DNA from 4 places in the Colwellia sp. NW0002-52-1 genome. Region 1 is predicted to be linked to each of the others. Evidence: predicted binding sites of a transcription regulator. Region 1 holds the regulator's gene; each other region holds the start of a gene.
What was found. Region 1 encodes LexA, which represses DNA repair genes until DNA is damaged. Its sites were predicted from a motif close to TACTGTATNNNNATACAGTA; they were not measured.
Positions count from the first base shown of each region.

Region 2: the regulator LexA is predicted to act here: its motif matches at 2,025-2,044, upstream of AC27H3_RS01845 (DUF4007 family protein).
Region 3: the regulator LexA is predicted to act here: its motif matches at 1,434-1,453, upstream of recN (DNA repair protein RecN).
Region 4: the regulator LexA is predicted to act here: its motif matches at 1,793-1,812, upstream of recA (recombinase RecA).

Region 1 is NZ_BAAJLU010000007.1:107,941-111,161, reverse strand. Features, by position in the region: gene oxyR (DNA-binding transcriptional regulator OxyR) at 1-617, opposite strand, end outside; gene AC27H3_RS09150 (cupin domain-containing protein) at 798-1,163, opposite strand; gene lexA (transcriptional repressor LexA) at 1,406-2,020, shown strand; gene coxB (cytochrome c oxidase subunit II) at 2,598-3,221, shown strand, end outside.
Region 2 is NZ_BAAJLU010000001.1:445,824-449,044, reverse strand. Features, by position in the region: gene AC27H3_RS01850 (P-loop NTPase family protein) at 1-993, opposite strand, end outside; gene AC27H3_RS01845 (DUF4007 family protein) at 986-1,933, opposite strand; gene AC27H3_RS01840 (DEAD/DEAH box helicase) at 2,187-3,221, shown strand, end outside.
Region 3 is NZ_BAAJLU010000004.1:39,093-42,313, reverse strand. Features, by position in the region: gene nadK (NAD(+) kinase) at 1-634, shown strand, start outside; gene AC27H3_RS05795 (hypothetical protein) at 639-1,391, shown strand; gene recN (DNA repair protein RecN) at 1,539-3,203, shown strand.
Region 4 is NZ_BAAJLU010000001.1:73,614-76,834, reverse strand. Features, by position in the region: gene uxuA (mannonate dehydratase) at 231-1,427, shown strand; gene recA (recombinase RecA) at 1,864-2,898, shown strand.

The DNA of each region.
Region 1 (3,221 bases):
ATGGCCTGATCTCTTAAACAATGACCATCTTCTAAGGTGAGAATTTTTTGATTATGTAAATCATCAAAGGTTACCAATGAACGCTCTGCCATTGCATGAGATGCAGATGTAGCCATTACCAGAGGCTCGTTAAATAAATCGTAGCGTTCAAAACGTGCCATTTCGGGTAGCCAAGGCAGAATCAAAACATCAAGCTTGCCCGTTTCTAATTCTTGCAGTAAATCTTGCGTTCTGTTTTCATGTAAATAGAAATTTATTTTGGTTAGATTACTGTTCAACTCCGGCATAATGTGCGGCAGGATATAAGGGGCAAGTGTAGGAATTAACCCGATATGTAAATCACCTGAAAGCGGGTCAAGTAAGGCTTTAGCTGCTTCTTCAAAGTTATTTGCCGCAGTTAATACTTGCTGCGCTTGCTGCACAAGTTTTTCACCCGCTGGCGTTAACATAACATTACGCGGTTGCCGCTCAATTAAAGTTAACTTAAGGCGCTGTTCTAACTTTAAAATTTGCCCACTCAGCGTTGGTTGACTTACAAAACACGCATCGGCCGCATGACCAAAGTGTTTGTAGTGACCGATAGCCGTTAGGTATTCTAGGTCGCGAATTTTTATCATAGTTACAGTCTATGGTTACCTGAAAATTAATAGCTACAATATATTAACTGAAGCGAGTCAATTTAGCGAAATGCTAATCTTCACTAGGGAGTTTTTTGCTAAACCTACCTTTGAATTGATTCAATATTTTTATAGCGATACTAAACATATTATTGCCGGTTATTAATACTGAAGGTTAGCTTATATCCATAAATCATTTTGCGCGGTGAGCTTACCCGTTGCCTCACCCGTATTTACAACTCCTTTAGGTTCTATAATCATGATTTTGCATTCAGCATTAGCTACAGGCTTATGCTCTACACCTTGAGGGATTACGTACATTTCGCCAGCCTCTAACGTTACAAGGGTATCTCGAAATTCGATGCTCAGTGTACCTTCAATAACTATAAAAACTTCATCAGTATCAGGGTGGTTATGCCAAACAAACTCGCCTTCAACTTTAACCAGTTTAAATTGATAATCATTCATTTCAGCTATTACACGAGGAGACCAATGGTCGGAAAATTTAGTAAATTTCTCTTTAAAATTAATAACTTTAGATTGCATACTCACTTCTTTATGTTTATCGGTTATTTATTAATGTTACATTATTTCAGCGCCTTAGGAACAATTAATGCCTGATTTAATGAAAGTGCAGGATTGGTTTTATTGGTGTTTATAGCCGCTAAAATAATAAAACCGCTTAATACCATAACAATAAAATCTTGCGTTTACTCTAGGCCTGTATACAATAACAGTAATACTGTTTAAAAATACAGGCTTAACCATCAGTCGCTTAAGGAATGAAAATGCGCCCTTTAACACCTAGACAACAGCAGATATTTGATCTGATCAGAGAGAAAATAGCCGATACAGGTATGCCGCCAACACGTGCTGAAATTGCGACTAATTTTGGTTTTAAGTCAGCCAATGCCGCAGAAGAGCATTTGAAAGCACTGGCGAAAAAGGGTTATATAGAGATGTTGCCTGGTACATCGCGTGGTATTCGCCTTGCAGAAGAATTTATGGAAGAAGATGGTTTACCGCTTATTGGGCGTGTGGCTGCCGGCGAACCTATTTTGGCGCAAGAGCATGTAGAGCAACATTATAAAATTGATGGTAGTTTATTTCATCCTGCTGCAGATTATTTATTGCGTGTAAATGGCGAAAGCATGAAAGACATTGGGATATTAGACGGTGATTTATTAGCCGTGCACCAAACAACTGATGTGCAAAGTGGCCAAGTTATTGTAGCCAGAGTTGAAGACGATGTAACCGTTAAGCGCTTTAAACGTGAAGGCAACGTGGTTTATTTGCATGCCGAAAATGAAGACTTTGAACCTATTAAAGTGGACTTACGTTCGCAGCAGTTCAATATTGAAGGGTTGGCAGTCGGTGTAATTAGAGCTGCCGATTGGATGTAATTGTAATAAAACGTTAAATTTTTTCATCATTTTAAATCCAGCAACTTTAAATCCTGCAATATAATACAGATTAAACTCGTTTTTTTTTGAAATCATTCGGTTTAATCTGTTTTTTTATCTATCTTTCCCCCGCCATTTTTATCTTATTTTTGTTAACGACTAAAATACACATTTTACTTTAAATTCTCGTGAGTTGTAGATTTTTTATACAGATTTATTTTGGTGTTGATTATTTATTATTCAGTGTAAAAAAATCAACTTGAACAATAAATAAACATTCAGCATAACCTTTTAGAAATGGACCTTTCATTCAGTTTAGGGTTATTACTCTATTGTATTTATTAGTTTTTATTTTCAATGCATTTGAAATTTTAAATTGACCCCGATCAACTTTTAAGTAATTCTAGTCTAGAAAACGTACAAACATAACAATAGGGCGTACTTGACCGTTGTCGAATAATACGTCACTTAAATAATAATAAATGTATGCGCAAAACAGCCGGCTTTCATGATGAAACTGTGTTGTTTTGCCTTAAAAGGGTGAAGGAGATGTCGAGTGAAAAGACGTAACCTAGGTATGCTGTTGCTAGGGGGCTTGTTGTCTAGTTCGGTTTGGGCAGATATGCCGCTGAACTTAACCAAAGGCGTTACAGATGTCAGTAGAGACGTATATGATTTACATATGTTGGTGCTCTATATCTGTACTGCTATTGGTGTTGTAGTATTTGGTGCCATGTTTTGGTCTATGGTTTTTCACCGTAAATCAAAAGGCTTTAAGCCAGCAACCTTCCATGAAAGCACAAAAGTTGAAATTCTCTGGACGGCAATCCCTGTCGTCATACTAATCGCTATGGCTGTTCCTGCCACTATAACGCTCATTGATATGGAAAATAACGATGATGCCGATTTAACTATTCAAGTTACTGGCTCCCAGTGGAAGTGGCATTATAAGTACTTCGATCAAGATATCGAATTCTATTCCGTACTTTCTACACCACGTGAACAGTACGAAAACCAAGATGGTACTTCAGCCGATAAAGGTGAACATTACCTGCTCGAGGTTGATCGCCATTTAGTAATTCCTACTAACAAAAAAGTACGTTTTGTTATTACCTCTGATGATGTTATTCACGCGTGGTGGGTGCCAGCATTTGCGGTTAAACAAGATGCTAACCCAGGTTTTATTAATGAAGCTTGGACC
Region 2 (3,221 bases), on a different contig from region 1:
ATGGGATGCTAAAAAACCAAATAAACTACGTTCATTTTGTGAGAATCGTCTTCTAGATATTGGGCCAAGCAATAAGCTCACTAAGGGATCCAATGGTAACGTATTTAATAATGCGTCATAGTTCCGTGCCTGTTTTTCAAACGAAACAGCAACATTTTTAACTAATTTTGCATGATTACCTTTTAGCTCTTTAGTTATTTCTGGTGTTTTGGATATTGAATCACCAACTAAAATTAATGACTCATCAATTGATGGGTTAAAATTTAAATCACGATATCTACCTTGAACTTTTGCCCATTCTTTTTGAGCTTTTACATCTTTGTTTTTGGCGTAATCTGAAAATGATTGGTGTAAGAAACCAATTAAAACAACTGAGGTTTTAGCTTGTTGTGCTATATCAGCCAACGCTTGAAATAAATGTAAATCTTTATTAGCTCTAGATTGAAAATCTAAAGCTTTACCCATTTCATCAAGAAGAAATAACACCCCATCAGCTTTAGACGCTTTAGCTAAGGTTAGTTTAATTTCTTTAAGACATTGTTCGTCATTTAAAATCTTAACTTCGTTTAGGTCAAATTCAATGTCATAAGCTGTATACAAACTAATTAAAATTGAATTTGCAGGCGCTTCTAATCCACAAACATGCTTAACGACTTTCCAACCTTTTTGAACATTAAAACGTGTAGTAAGGTCATCAAGTAAGCCGTTTGCTCTTGCAAGTTTTTTAGTTGCGTAGGCGCGTTCTTGTTTGTTTGAAGATAAGAGACTAGCTAAATAAAGTGCAACAGTTGATTTACCTGAGCCATAGGGCCCTGTAAGTGTATATGCTCTTTGTTCACTTCCTGCAAAATCACGGCTTAAGGTATCAAGCGCATTTACAGCAGTGCCATGTAAGATAAAATCATCAATAAAGCTTTTATAATCAACTAGTTCTCCGTCAATTCTTGTGGAGCTTTTATAGCGTTGATTAATATTAATAGGTAGGCTAGTCATCTTGAATATTACCGTAATATTGATCTAAAAAGTTGTCAGGAAAATTTAAAGCAGTTGTTTCAATTTTTACTTGCCTAAGGCCTAATGAGTCAATCCAGGAGATATCACCATTCGAAAACTCATAAGCTTCATCTAATTTTTGACCCAAACCACTTTCAGATAATCTAAAAATTCTACCCGGAGAATAAGGCTTAGTTAGTAATGATTCAAAATCTACACTGTTTGTATTTGACTCTGCATTTTCTGATTTTGTAAATTTGATTAATGCATAAATAAATATTTCAACCGGTAATTCAGGACGCTCAATCAAATCACTAACATAAAAGCCACCACCATTATCTTTTATAAGATTTAACTCAGATAACGGAGATGTAAAATGATCTTCATCTATTTTTAATTTCTTCTTAGCAGCAGAGCTTTTAAATTTTTTACAATAAGTATTTAAAAAACAGTCAATATCTTTCTTCAGCGTGCTTTCATTGCCGATCTCGTTCGTCACTAATCTTCTAGCCGACTCAGCACAATCAACGACTAGTTTAGTTTTTTCAAAATGCTGTACATTAGAATAATTAAAAAAATAACGATACGCAGTCATTTCGTTTTGATTAAAGCATAACCAAAAATGTATTAACCAAATAGAACCAGAGTATTCTAAATAAGGGTCTTTACCTGAATCAGAAAATAAATAATTACCATTTTCTGATGCAAAATAATTAATGTTAGACTGTTCTCGTGTAATTGAAAGGAGACTACTAGCTTCTGCCCAGTAACGAATTGCATTAACCATATTCTTACCCACACCAAGCTTTATTATTGCTTGTTGAGTTTCATCTTCTTTACTTGTTTGTAATTTACCACCGGAATTCAAATGGTTAACTGCTTTATATAACCATCCATACCGTAAAGGAAAAGTGTCGTGACCGGTAAATTTAGCTTTCATTGCTATTGCTGCTCCTGGAGAGTTTGTCCAAGGGTGATGTTAACGTGAAATTAGAAGAAGAGAAAGGGTTCAACGCAATTAAAAGTCAAAAGGCTGTAAATATATACAGTCTCGTAATTTAAACTAACGACTTGTAGATATTTATAGTTTATTGTACTGTTTTTCTCATAAAGATAATGAATCAAGCTAAATTTTAGACTTTTGAACTAATAACGAGTTAGAGGGAGCTAAATTTTTTGTTGAAGGAATATATATGCTTGTACAAGTTTTATCCAACTTTTCTGAGGATGAATTGCTAAGCTTATTGCCAAAGTCATCGATAAATTTCGCTTTATCCTTGGAAGTTAATAATAATGAAGTTAATGAAAGGGCTTCTTATAATTATAACAATCATAAATTAGCAAAAGCTGTCGCGAACGTTAAACAAGTTGAGTTTATTTTTGACTTAAAGTTACGTAATAAATTAATTGAGCGTTTATCAGCTGAGCAGTTGGTAGCGTTATTTCCTAATTTTAAAATTAAATCAAAACAAGTTACCACTAGTCATTATGATGCAGTTATTAGTTGGGCTAGAGATAACCCTGAAAAGTTTGCTAGTTTATTAGGGCTAACGGCACTGTATGAAAGTCAGTTAGAACAAAATAATGAATTACAAAGTATTACGTGTATTGAACCAAACTATGGCCTTTATCCTTATCAGCAAAGCATTAGTAAACAAGTATTTGCCAAGCTTGAACAGGATAAAAAACGAGTATTAATTCATCTGCCTACAGGGGCAGGTAAAACACGCACCGCAATGAATATAGCTGCCGAACATTTAAGGCAATCTGAAAATAATTTGGTTCTTTGGCTTGCTGACAGAGAAGAACTTTGCTCGCAAGCCTACACTGAATTTTCAAAAGCATGGCAATCTCTTGGTAATCGTCCTACTTCCCTTTATGGATTTTACTCAAGTTCCACTGAAAGTTTGAGTGGTATTGATTCAGGCTTTGTAGTTGCTGGCTTACATAAATTCTTAAGTTTGCGAAAAAGTGACTCAAGACAATTACAACTTTTATATAGCAAGCTTGCTGAAAAAGTAACATTAGTTATTTTTGATGAGGCCCACAAAGCTGTTGCACCAAAATTTCAAGAAGTTGTTCAAGACTTCATCGACGATAAGGCATTTCATGCCGACTTGATTGGCTTAACAGCAACGCCGGGAAGAAGCTACTCTGAGGATGGGCTATCGGAAGAAGATGCTCGTTTAGCTAACTTTTTTTACAATAATAAAATATCAATGCAAATT
Region 3 (3,221 bases), on a different contig from region 1:
AGCTTGTTACAACATAGGTGTAATTGGCGTAAACCGCGGTAACTTAGGCTTTCTAACTGACTTATCGCCAGATGATTTAATTGCCCCACTTGAAGCTATTTTAAAGGGTGAGTCACGCTCTGAACAACGCTTTATTATTGAAGCTGAAGTTTATCGTCACGGCAAACTTAAAAGCTCTAACAGCGCAGTAAATGAAGCTGTTTTGCATGCGGGCAAAGTTGCCAACATGATAGAGTTTGAAGTTTACATTGACGGAAGCTTTATGTTTAGTCAGCGCTCTGACGGGCTAATAGTGTCAACACCAACGGGGTCAACAGCTTATTCAATGTCGGCAGGTGGTCCAATCTTAACGCCAAACTTAAATGCCCTCTCGCTTGTTCCAATGTTTCCTCATACATTAACAAGTAGACCAATTGTGGTTGACGGCAACAGCGAAATAAAACTTAAATTAGCCAATGAAAACTATGAAAACTTACAAGTAAGTTGCGATGGTCATGTAATTTTAGCGGTTATGCCGGGTGATGAAGTTATCATCAAGAAGAGTGAATTTACTTTACGTTTAATTCATCCGCTTGATCATAACTACTTTAATGTTTTAAGAAATAAACTAAGTTGGGGCAATAAACTGTATTAATACAATGAAAATAAAATGGAATATTATCCAGCTACTACTCTTTAGTTTTTTGTTTTTTTCATTTTTCGCATCAAGCGAAGATAAAGAAGAAAAAATTGACATCATTTGGGTAACAGAAGCTTGGCAAAACTATACAAATAGAGACGGTACTGGGCTTTATCATGAACTATTTGAAGTTATATTCCATAACTCGCCATATAATATTCAAGTAAAGTATTTACCATGGAAACGAGCACTGCGTGAAATAGAAACAAAGCAAGCAAATATAAGTGGTGCACTACCGAATAATGGAAAATATTTATTTGCAGATGTGCCAATACTAACCGAGCCAATCAGTATATTAAGGCAAAAAACTGAGACTAACTTAACCTTACAGGAAATTAGCAATTTAGTTGGAGTTTGGCCGCAAAGATATGCAGACGAAATTTTATTTCCTTCGATTGTACCGTATATAAACGGCGTTAGTGCAGACTATCGTAAAGACGCTTTACACTTACTCAGAGTGAAAAAAGTTGATTACTACTTAGATATTCGAACAATATTAGAAACACAGCTCGCTTTATGGCCAGAAGCTGAACAACAAAAATATTATATTCAAGATCTAGTAACTTCAAAACTGTATTTAGTGTTTAGTGATGACCCAAAAGGTAAAGCACTTAAACACTACTACGACACAAAAACTAAAGCGCTTTTAGACCAAAACATTCTGCAAAAAATCTATCAAAAATATAAGCTGAACTTTCCATTGTTCGAATAAATTTTCAACAATAGTTAAATTAATTATTGCATAAAAAACAGATACTGTATAAATTAACAGTATCTGTTTTTTTGTAATCTTTTTTATCATTAAAGTTATTAATTTATCCACTCGTCTGTTGGAAAATTAATGCGCTAGGACAAGCTTATGTTATTGCAGCTCAACATTCAAAATTTTGCCATTGTGCGTTCTCTCGACATTGATTGGCATCAAGGCATGACCACCATTACCGGTGAAACCGGTGCAGGTAAATCAATTGCTATCGATGCCTTAGGTTTATGTTTAGGTGATAGAGCTGTAACTAATGTCGTTAGGCCTAATTGCGCAAAAGCCGAATTAGCCGCCACCTTTGATACCACTAAAAACAAACATGCCAAAAATTGGTTGAAAAAACACGATATGTTACTTGATAACGAATGTATTCTTCGTCGTGTTATTTCTGCAGAAGGCCGCTCAAAAGCTTACATCAATGGTAGTCAGGTGCCTCTAGCTCAGCTCAAAGAAATAGGCCAATTATTGATTAACATTCATGGGCAACACGACCATCAGCTAATTGTTAAAGCAAGTGAGCAACGCAACATTCTTGACGCATACGCCGGTCATCAACATTTGTTAGACGAAGTTAAATTCTACTTTCATCAATGGCGTGAACTTAATCAAGAAGCAAAAATATTACAAGAAAGTAAAATTCAACGAGAAGCAAAGCAACAGCTTTTACAATATCAAGTAAATGAATTAGACGAGTTTTCACTGCAAATTGACGAATTTGAAACATTAGAAACAGACTACAAGCGCCAAAGCAATGGTCAGCATATTTTAAGCGAAACCTTAACTGCCGTGCAGCAATTATCTGAGAATGAGCAATTTAATGTTGTTGACAGTTTGCAACACAGCGCTGAACAAATAGCCGCGCTTGGAAATTACGATCCGGCTTTAAAAGCTATTGCAGAGCAACTAAACGAAGCGTTAATACAAGTTGAAGATGCCAGCCAAGAAATTAAACACTACTATGAAAGCCTAGAGCTTGACCCTCAAGCTTATAACTTAATAGAAGAGCGATACTCAACAGCGGTATTACTCGCTAAAAAGCATCAAATTTCGCCGAACGCATTAGCGGCTTTTCATCAGCAACTTTTGCAAGAGCTGCAACTTTTTAGCTCTGATGAAACTCGTTTAACACAAATTAATGATGACATAGAAGCGGCAAAGCAAAAATATCAACATGCGGCACTTACTTTGTCTGATTCAAGAAAAAAAGCCGCCACTAAACTCAGCAAAATGATCACCAAAAGTATGGGCGAACTTAACATGCAACATGGCAAATTTTTCATTGATATTTGCCAAGATAAAAACGAAAGCTTATCCGTTAACGGTAACGACACAGTAAGCTATCTTGCCAGTTTAAATCCGGGGCAAGCGCTTGAGGCCATGAATAAAGTCGCATCGGGCGGTGAGCTATCAAGAATTAGCCTAGCTATGCAAGTTATTTTGGCCGATAAAGTTGTTACGCCTACATTAATATTTGATGAAGTAGATGTTGGCATTAGTGGGCCTACAGCTGCAATGGTAGGTTCAAAACTAAAACAATTAGCCAAAAACACCCAAGTTATTTGTGTAACGCATTTACCACAAGTTGCCAGTAAAGGGCATCAGCAATTATTTGTTGCGAAATTAACCGATGGTGAGCACACCGAAACAACGGTAACGGAACTTTCTAGTGATGGGCGCGTCCAAGAAATTGCACGATTATTAGCGGGTGATAAAATTACCGAAAATAGCTTAGCAAATGCACAAGAATTGCTAGCTGGATAATGTAAAGCTTAGCAAGTG
Region 4 (3,221 bases), on a different contig from region 1:
GATTTAATTGGCGGTTTAAGTGTTTCATTTAATTTGGTTACTTAAATTACAAAGAAGCATATTTGCCACCTTAAATTTACTTAAGTCTTGCTAAGTTCTGTATAAAGTTTTAGTGCAACATGTACGGGAAAGCTAGCTTTATAGCGAACTAAACAATTAGCGTTAGACACTTACTTAAGTGTCTTAAATAAATAAGAAATTATCATGAATAATGATGTGGAGATAAAATAATGCGTGAAGCTTGGCGATGGTTTGGTCCTAATGATCCTGTGTCAATTAATGATGTCAGGCAAACTGGTGCTACAGATATTGTTAGCGCTTTGCATGCTATTCCAACTGGGGAAGTATGGCCGTTAGATCAAATTCAGGCCCATAAAGCGTTAGTTGAACAAGGTAACAATGAGCAATCTGAGCTAATTTGGTCTGTTGTTGAAAGTATACCTGTGCATGAAGATATTAAGTTAGGTCGCGACAACAGTCAGCGCTACGTTGATGCTTGGATAGCTTCAATGGAAAACTTAGCTCAATGTGGTATTAAAACTATATGCTATAACTTTATGCCGGTTATCGACTGGACTCGCACCGATTTAAAGTTTCAACTGCCCAATGGTGGTTATGCACTAAGGTTTGATCAACAAAAGTTTGCCGCCTTTGATTTATATATATTAAAACGAGAAAATGCAGAATCCGATTACTCAGCTGAAGAGTTAGAGCAAGCCAAAGCGGTTTACATGGCTATGTCTGAAGATGAAAAAACACTGTTAACTAATAATATTATTGCTGGTTTGCCAGGTAAAATGACAGACGCATACAACATCGATAATTTTAGAAGTATGTTGGCGAACTATAAAGATATTACAAAAGATATTTTAAGAAAAAACTTGTTCGCTTTTTTATCACAGGTGTTACCAAAAGCGGAGCAGTTAGGGGTTAAATTAGCCATACACCCTGATGATCCACCAAGAGATATGTTAGGCCTACCTCGCATAATTTGTACATCAGAAGATTTAGATATCTTATTCTCTGAGCTGCCAAGTCCTGCAAACGGAATCACCTTATGTGCCGGTACTTATGGGAGTCGTCCAGATAACAATCTTCCTGTAATGGCTAAGCAATATGGTGCGCGTATTCATTTTGCTCATTTGCGTGGCGTTAGTAGAGACAAAAATGAACAACGCTCGTTTTATGAAGCTGAGCATTTATCTAGCGACGTTGATATGGTGGGAATAATTTCAGCATTATTGAGTGAAGAAAAGTCACGTGCTGACAATAAAAATAGTGCGCCGATATTTATTAGACCTGATCATGGACATCAAATACTAGATGACATTAACAAACCCGGTAACCCAGGTTACTCGTGCATTGGTCGCTTAAAAGGCCTAGCCGAAATTAGAGGTGTTATTAAGGCACTTAGCCAAGTAAGTTAATAATAGTATTAGTGATATAAAAAACTGAAACTGAAACTGAAACCAAAGCAATTTTGCTTTGGTTTTTTTGTATGTCGTACATAGAAAACTCGCTTGATTTGAATCTACTCATACCAAACTCAATGTCCAAGCAAAATTAGCTATAAAAGGTTTAATAAAATAAACACCTTTTATATAAATTGACAAAATCTCTCCACGATTATAAATCATGTACTGTAAACTACAGTAAAAAATACATTAGTAACTTTTTAAACTGAAATTGACAAAAGTTACTAATGTTAAATAAGTTATTTTATATCAGTAAGATAAAAGTACCGGTTATTAAGTTTTTTATTGATAAAAAAATAAATCAATAAAAAACTTGATACTGTACGACTATACAGTATACTTTGCTCAATTAAACGAATTAAGCACCTAAATTATTTTGGAGCAACAAATGAACGATAACAAAGAAAAAGCATTATCAGCTGCCTTAGGCCAAATCGAACGTCAATTTGGTAAAGGTTCAATTATGAAGTTAGGTGATAATCGCAGCATGGACGTTGAAACAATTTCAACGGGTTCATTAGGATTAGATATTGCACTAGGTGCTGGTGGTTTACCGCTTGGACGTGTTGTTGAAATTTACGGTCCAGAATCAAGTGGTAAAACAACATTAACACTTGAAGTTATTGCTGAAGCACAACGTAATGGAAAAATTTGTGCCTTTGTTGATGCTGAGCATGCACTTGACCCAATCTATGCTGAAAAGTTAGGTGTTAATATTAACGAGTTATTAGTGTCTCAACCTGATACGGGTGAGCAAGCGCTTGAAATTTGTGACATGTTAACGCGCTCTGGTGCAATTGATATTATCGTAGTTGACTCGGTAGCTGCTTTAACACCAAAAGCTGAGATTGAAGGTGACATGGGTGATTCACACATGGGCTTGCAAGCTCGTATGCTTTCACAAGCTATGCGTAAACTTACCGGTAATTTGAAACAGTCAAATACCATGATTATCTTCATTAACCAAATTCGTATGAAAATTGGTGTTATGTTTGGTAGCCCTGAAACAACAACAGGTGGTAATGCATTAAAATTCTATGCTTCGGTTCGTTTAGACATTCGCCGTATAGGTGCTGTTAAAAATGGTGACGAAATCGTTGGTAACGAAACACGTGTTAAAGTAGTTAAAAACAAAATTGCACCACCGTTTAAGCAAGTTGAGTTTCAAATTTTATACGGTGAAGGTATTAACAGCTTAGGTGAATTAGTAGACTTAGGTGTTAAAAACGAAATGGTTGAAAAAGCCGGTGCTTGGTACAGCTATAAAGGTGACAAAATTGGTCAAGGTAAAGCAAACGCAGCCAAATACCTGAAAGAAAACCCTGAAGTAGCGAAAGAAATTGATACTCGCTTGCGTGAGTTATTATTACCAAAAACTAAACCTGCAGAAGCTGATGAGAAGGCTGCTGCCGTAGCAAAATAAAAGTTAAGTTACGTTACGTTAGAGAAAAAAGCCACTATATAAGTGGCTTTTTTTACGCATAGTGTTTAGTGATTATTATATGGAGTTAAGAAAATGTGGGTGCTTATTACACATACATAAGCTTACCTATGTACACACTTTATATAGGTACATGCCTCAAAGAGTGAATAAAGAGTAGCAACTGAATAAATAAAAATTTTTATAACTAGCAAGTTACATATTCTGAGCTAGCGTGTAAAGTTGAAATTTATTATTGATTTTATGGTTTTTGTAAATAAGCTTAGCTGTGGGTTGAATAAATAAGTTAGAAACACCCGATAATA